2 regions of the Paenibacillus spongiae genome follow, and region 2 is predicted to be linked to the other one. Evidence: a T-box and tRNA genes for the amino acid it is inferred to sense, from the RefSeq annotation. Region 2 holds a T-box; the other holds one or more tRNA genes.
The links. The T-box of region 2 lies ahead of L1F29_RS22145 (valine--tRNA ligase). A T-box ahead of a tRNA ligase gene usually reads a tRNA of that ligase, here a tRNA-Val.

Region 1 (3,409 bases), 2.5 Mb from region 2:
GTCTCTTTATATTCGCTGCCGGAGCTAGTTCAAGAACGAATTTGGCTTATCCAATATGACGATACGATGCCCAAGTATGGGGGTCGAACCGGATGCATACGATTCGTGGAGCAGCATAAAGTGTATTCGTTCTAAATTCAATAAGCAGCACAAGAAGGCACAGCCGTAACGGCTGTGCCTTCTTGTGCTGCTTCTATAACGGCTCCCTTGAGCCCGGATTAGAACGTTGGCAGCTGATCCAAATTGTTCGAAGGATCGCCATCCGCATCGCCGCGGATGTATGTGCCCCCATCTCTTCCTTTGAAGGCATTCACGCCCGCTATACGGCCCGCTTCCACTTCTTGCAGCGCCTCGGCATACTGCAGGACGCGTCCCGTGGAAGTTTGAAAGGCCGTCAAGTCTCCGTCGCCATTCTTCTGGACGGCCACGATCGATTCCCGGTTATCTGCTCCGCTTTGCTCCAATGTGTTCATAGCTTAAGCCTCCTTGTCCTTTACAAGGGTTAGAATGCCCGCTATGCCCTTCTATTATTCGAACTGTTCAGGTATGATAGACAAGTACAGGGAGTCGAAAGGAGCTGAAGCGAAGACGTGACGTCGGTTTACGTAATTTCAATTATAATGGTCATCGTACTGACTGCTTTATTTCTGTGGGTCACTAAGAAAGCTTACTCGCGCAAGTGGGAAGACGAATAATGGGATACGTCCGGGTTTCGGCTTGAAACGCCGGACGGCTTATTCAGGTATCGGTTAGTGGAGCCGCATATGGATCCGTTGCCGTATCCGGCAATTTAGGCTTTAGCGGCACTGATTCTGAAGGTTCATATACGCTGCCCATTACCGATTCGCTTTCTCCCTCCGAATATACCTCCATCATGACCGTATTCGTTTGAACGGCCTCCATTGATCTTCCCGGCAAGCCCGCGCATCCCGAACAAAGAAGCAAACTGCCAATAAGAACTGCTAATTTTTTCACGATTCAACCATCCCCAGCCTTCATGTTCTGACGATGGGTATAGTATGTGCTTAGGATCATCAGGATAAACACATGGAAGCGTCATCTTCCTATCATTTGGGTCTTGCTTCCTTGGGCAGCTTGCGTCTCCATACGAACCGCTCATCGTACGTGAATGAATCCTTCACGACCATGTTATACGCTAACATCGAGAAGATCCCGACGATACCGAATAAACCAACGAGCCATACAGCCAAATCAGCTGCTTCGTTCACCATGACCCCTCCCCCTCATCCGACTGCGTCTATCAACAAGATATGATTCGCGCGAATCAAATAGTCTCGAACAGCCTCTCCGGAGAAGGATTCATTTTTCGCTATAATTTTTTTTGATAAAAGTGTTGACTTTCCAATTCATACTTGATATATTATTACTTGTCACTGCGACATGATCTGTTAGCTCAGCTGGGAGAGCACCATCTTGACAGGGTGGGGGTCAGTGGTTCGAGCCCACTACAGATCACCATACTTCTAAAGCTGAAACCCTTGATAATCAAGGGTTTTTTTGTTGTTTATTTATAAACGTTCGTCCTAGATGCCGCGGGCGGTGCCCAAAAAGAAAAGAAGCAAGGACGTATACGCTCCTGCTTCTTAGCCCGACGTTTATTGGCGCACGCCGGAAGCGCCCAGGTTCCGTATCTTACCCACTCCGGTCGTGGTTATGGAGGTTACCGAGGTTCCCTTAAGGTCTCTATGCTGACCCCAGAAACGGCTTACTCTATCAATATGAAGAAGAAGCTGCCATTGTATGTATGCTTGTCTAATAGATTTGATTAAAATCCCCTATTTTCAAATGAAACTCAATTAATTTCGAATACGTACACCCAATCGCTCAACAACCGCCGAGCATAACTTATCATGTACCCTGCAGGCAAGGAGGTGCATTGAAAAATGTCCGGATGTGTTGGTGGTGCTTTTACAAACACGGGAACGATCCTGGTCCTTTTTATCTTGTTGGTGATCGTCGCTTGCAGCTGCATGCGTTTCTAGAGGACTAAGCGCCTTCAAGATGTTCCTCCTACGCTGGACTGTACATCTCCATCACGACGAGAAGGCCCGGCTGCACGCGGGTCTTTTTTCATACAATGAAACTGAATTATATACGATACGGGTAAACGCCCACTCCTGGAATTGGGCAGCCGCATAAGACGGGTTCGAACCTAATTCAAGGAGTGGTGAATGTTGAACCCATACAATACCGGTCAGGTCAGCCCTGCTCAAGTAAATCCAGGTCAAGTACAGACGGCAAGCTTGTGTGCGGATTGCCGAGATTGTTTGGACAATGCCGTTATAGTACCATTGCAAGGACTGCCTCCCGGCAGTCCCTTTATTTTGCGTCATAAACGACAGTCCGCGGATGAAGCTTCTCCCTGTCATCCATCCTGCAACAAAATGGACCGCCGGTCCGTCTGAAGGATACATACGCATGACAATCTATTCCAGAGGTGATCGGAATGAGGAAGAGATGGTTTCTCTCCGCAGTAATTATGCTTCTTGTTCTTGCAGTCGGACAGAATGCTTGGGCGTTCCCGGATACGAAGAACGATCCGAATGAAGCGAAAATTAACGAGCTGCAGAAGCAGGGCGTCATAGCCGGCGAGAAGGACGGATCGTTCAAGCCGCAAGACAAGCTGACCTACGCTGCAGGCGTAACGATGCTCGTTAAAGGACTCGGTCTGAATATCGACCATATTAAATTTGTTAAGAAGCCGGAAGCGAGCGATTCTTTCACCAAGGTCAAAGACGGCGCCTGGTATTCCGACGCCTTCATCGTCGCAAGCCTGAACAATCTGGATATCGACAGAGACGTCGATCCTGCTGCGTTCATGACCAGGGAGCAATTTGCCCATCATCTGTTTCAAGGCATGATGGAGAAAGGCGATTATGCGTTTATCGAAATTTTCATGGAGCTTAAGGATGAAGCTGACGTAACGCCGGCTTATATGGACAGCATTCAGAAGCTGCTCATTGCGAAGATTGCCGAACTTGATAAGAACGGCAAGTTTTATCCGAAGACAGCCATCAAGCGCGGAGAAGCAGCCTCATGGCTCCATGACGCTATCGTCTTCGTGAAGGAGAATGCGCTGAAGCCGGACCAGGGAACCAAGCCGGAGCCTTTTCCCTATACGGATTTGAAGCTTGCGACAAAAGCCGTTAACGAGCAAATTCAAGAGGTAACGGTAACGGCCATGGCACCTCACCCTGGCTACGGGCTGCGCATCGCCTCCATCACATTCGTTGGCGATCAGGCATACATCCAGGTTGAAGCCGTTCATCCGGATAAAGACCGCATGTACCCGCAAGTCATCACGGAGGTGAAAGCAACGACTTATGTCGCTTCCGCCTTCAAACCGGTACTCCAAGATGCTGGTACCTCTTCCTCATCGAACGGTTCC
Region 2 (3,409 bases):
CGAATCACCTCATGAAGCGGTTGCCGGAGCGGAAGGGTACGTTATCGATCCGTCTCAATCATTTCAAGAAACGTTCGCCCGGGAATACGCCCAGCAAGTGGATGCCCAGCGTGCGGCGGATGAGCTGGAAGAACGGCAAGCGGAGGAGCGGCGTCTGGAAGAGCAGCGGGAGCTGGAGGCTGCCTATATGCTAGAGCTCGCGGAGCAGGAGCGCCGCGAAGCCTATCTCATTGAGACGGCCGAAAGGGAGCGTGCACAGGCGGCACAGCGGGAACGCGAAGCTGCGGAGCTACTTGAGCGGGAATCCGCAGCCTACGAAACGATGCTCCGAGAAGCCGCCGAACAGAAATCCTCTTCTCCTGAGCCGGCAGGGGTTCAAGCCGGACAGATGCAGGAACGCAATTATGAAATCGACCAGCTCGTTAATGTCATCGAAGCGTCAGGCCAGGAAAGTTCGGATGCCAATTTCGATTCGGCTTTCCAAGAGGCCGAACAGCAAGCTTATGGTGATATAAGTCCGATTGAGGCCGAACCGGCTCGCAAGGAGATGCAGGTCGTTCTGGGAAGCAAGCCGGCTTCAGACGAAACGGCTCAGCCGGCAGCCGGCGTAGGGTTCCGTTCCTTGCTGCAATCGAGCAAGCGGGAGCAGGAAGCCCGGGCTGTCGCCGAGGAGTCCGCGCAGCGTGCGGCCGAAGAGGCGAAGCGGTCCACCGGCGATGAGATCGAGTGGAAGACGCTGTTCCTGAGCCGCACCTCTGACGACAATTCCTTCCGCAAGGTACGGATTTGCATCGTTCAGCGGGAGGAGACGCTGGAGCATATTGCGATCCGGTACCACTTGCAGCCTAGGGAGCTTGCGCTGTACAACCGTTTAACCGACCAGAATATAGCGGAAGGCCAAGTCTTATATATTCCTTAAGTGAACATTCCAGCACCCTTGAAGATGAACGGGTATTCATCTTCAAGGGTTTTTGCCGTCTTATGGCTTAATATAGGCTCTATACAAGGCTATTTGGGTTGACTATAATAAATCATTACGTGTATGATAATTAAGATACGGTAATACTTTCTTCTAAAGACGTTGATGGGGAAGAGTGGCAGTGATGCCTTCAGAGAGCGGAACCGATAGGCTGCGAGGTTCTGCAGGACGAAACTGCGACAGGTCGCCCCGGAGTTGCCGGAATGAAGCGAGTCTCTTTCTTACCCTCGTTAGTTCCCGCCGGTCCGCAGCCGTTATCTGCTTGAGGTGTCGTATGAGCGATGAACAGCGCCATGCGAAACAAAGGTGGTACCGCGGAAGCTTAACCTTTCGTCCTTTGCAACAAGGGCGAAAGGTTTATTTTTTTGTCTTTACACGATAACAGAAGCTCATCCGGAAGAGGCGTTTCTTATCGCCGACTGCCGGTTTGCGACATTCATTGGAGGTAGGTAGCCATGTCTGACAAACAAACCACAACCACGGCCATGCCGACGACTTACGATCCGAAGGCGTCGGAAGCGAAATGGTACGAATATTGGATGAGAGGAGACTATTTCGAGGCTGGCAAACGTCCGGACGCGGAAACCTTCACGATCGTTATTCCGCCGCCGAACGTAACGGGGATGCTGCATATCGGGCATGCGCTCGATTTCACGCTTCAGGATATTATGATCCGGGCCAAGCGGATGCAGGGCTACGATACGTTATGGCTGCCGGGGAGCGACCATGCGGGCATTGCAACACAGACGAAGGTGGAACAGAAGCTGCGAGAAGAAGGTCTGTCTCGTTACGATCTGGGACGCGAGAAATTTCTGGAGAAAGTATGGGAATGGAAGGATCTCTACGCGCAAACGATTCATGATCAATGGGCTAAGATGGGCTTCTCTCTCGATTACTCCCGCGAGCGCTTCACGCTGGACGAAGGTCTGTCCAAGGCGGTTCGCGAGGTATTCGTCAAGCTCTATGACAAGGGCCTGATCTATCGCGGCAAGAAAATTATCAACTGGGATCCGGCCGCCCGTACGGCTTTGTCTGATATCGAGGTTGAATACAAAGAGGTAAACGGCCATCTCTATCACCTTCAGTACCCGCTCAAGGACGGAAGCGGCTCGCTGACGGTAGCGACGACCCGTCCGGAAACGATGCTCGGCGATACCGCCGTTGCCGTTCATCCGGAAGACGAACGTTATAAGCACTTGATCGGAAAGTCGCTCATCCTGCCGATTCTCGGAAGGGAAATTCCGATTATCGGCGACGAGTACGTCGAGAAAGAGTTCGGCTCCGGCGCGGTCAAGATTACGCCGGCACACGATCCGAACGACTTTGAGGTCGGAGCCCGCCATAACCTGCCGCAAATCGTCGTGATGGATGAAAGCGGCGTAATGAACGAGGAAGCCGGACCGTACAAGGGCCTTGACCGGGCGGAATGCCGCAAGGCGATCGTAGCTGACCTGCAGGAGCAGGGCGTCTGCATTCGTATTGAAGATCACGTGCATCAGGTCGGTCATAGCGAGCGCACCGGCGCCGTGGTTGAGCCTTATCTGTCGACCCAGTGGTTCGTTTCCATGAAGCCGCTGGCGGATCGGGCGATTGAAGCCCAGCGCTCGGGCGGAGGCGTTCAATTCGTCCCTGACCGGTTCGAGAAAATTTACCTCAACTGGATCGAGAATGTGCGTGATTGGTGTATATCCCGCCAGCTATGGTGGGGCCATCGTATCCCGGCTTGGTATTGCGACGGATGCGGCGCCATGCATGTCGCACACGAGGACGTAACGTCCTGCGACAAATGCGGAAGCGGCTCGCTGCGTCAGGACGAGGACGTTCTCGATACGTGGTTCAGCTCCGCGCTATGGCCGTTCTCGACACTCGGCTGGCCGGAAGAAACGAATGATCTGAAGCGGTTCTATCCGACCGATGTCCTTGTGACCGGATACGACATCATCTACTTCTGGGTAGCCCGGATGATCTTTACGGCGCTTGAGTTCACGGATCAGATTCCGTTCAAGGATGTGCTCATGCACGGTCTTGTCCGCGACGAGAATGGACAGAAGATGTCCAAATCGCTCGGCAACGGCGTAGACCCTCTTGATGTGATCGAGAAATACGGAGCCGATGCGATGCGCTTCATGCTGTCGACGAGCAGCACGCCAGGCCAGGATTTGCGGTTCCGCTGGGAACGGGTCGAGCAGGCGCGCAATTTCGCCAACAAGATATGGAACGCTTCCCGCTTCGCGCTGATGAATCTGGAAGGCGTGACAGCGGCCGATATTGATATTACGGGCAAGCTGGGCACGGCAGACCGTTGGATTCTCCACCGGCTGAACGAGACGACCCGTGAAGTAACCCGTCTCATCGACAGCTATGAATTCGGCGAAACAGGCCGGTCCTTGACCAATTTTATCTGGGACGATCTATGCGACTGGTATATTG

Region 1: it encodes a tRNA-Val, which carries the amino acid that the T-box ahead of L1F29_RS22145 (valine--tRNA ligase) is inferred to sense. The anticodon was not compared.

Annotation. Positions count from the first base shown of each region.
Region 1 is NZ_CP091430.1:2,335,072-2,338,480, reverse strand. Features, by position in the region: gene L1F29_RS34645 (hypothetical protein) at 16-135, shown strand; gene L1F29_RS10695 (DUF3892 domain-containing protein) at 219-473, opposite strand; gene L1F29_RS34640 (hypothetical protein) at 621-695, shown strand; gene L1F29_RS10690 (hypothetical protein) at 739-975, opposite strand; gene L1F29_RS10685 (hypothetical protein) at 1,068-1,232, opposite strand; tRNA gene L1F29_RS10680 (tRNA-Val) at 1,404-1,479, shown strand; gene yjcZ (sporulation protein YjcZ) at 1,905-2,003, shown strand; gene L1F29_RS10670 (S-layer homology domain-containing protein) at 2,468-3,409, shown strand, end outside.
Region 2 is NZ_CP091430.1:4,876,842-4,880,250, reverse strand. Features, by position in the region: gene L1F29_RS22150 (LysM peptidoglycan-binding domain-containing protein) at 1-919, shown strand, start outside; T-box leader at 1,073-1,320, shown strand; gene L1F29_RS22145 (valine--tRNA ligase) at 1,435-3,409, shown strand, end outside.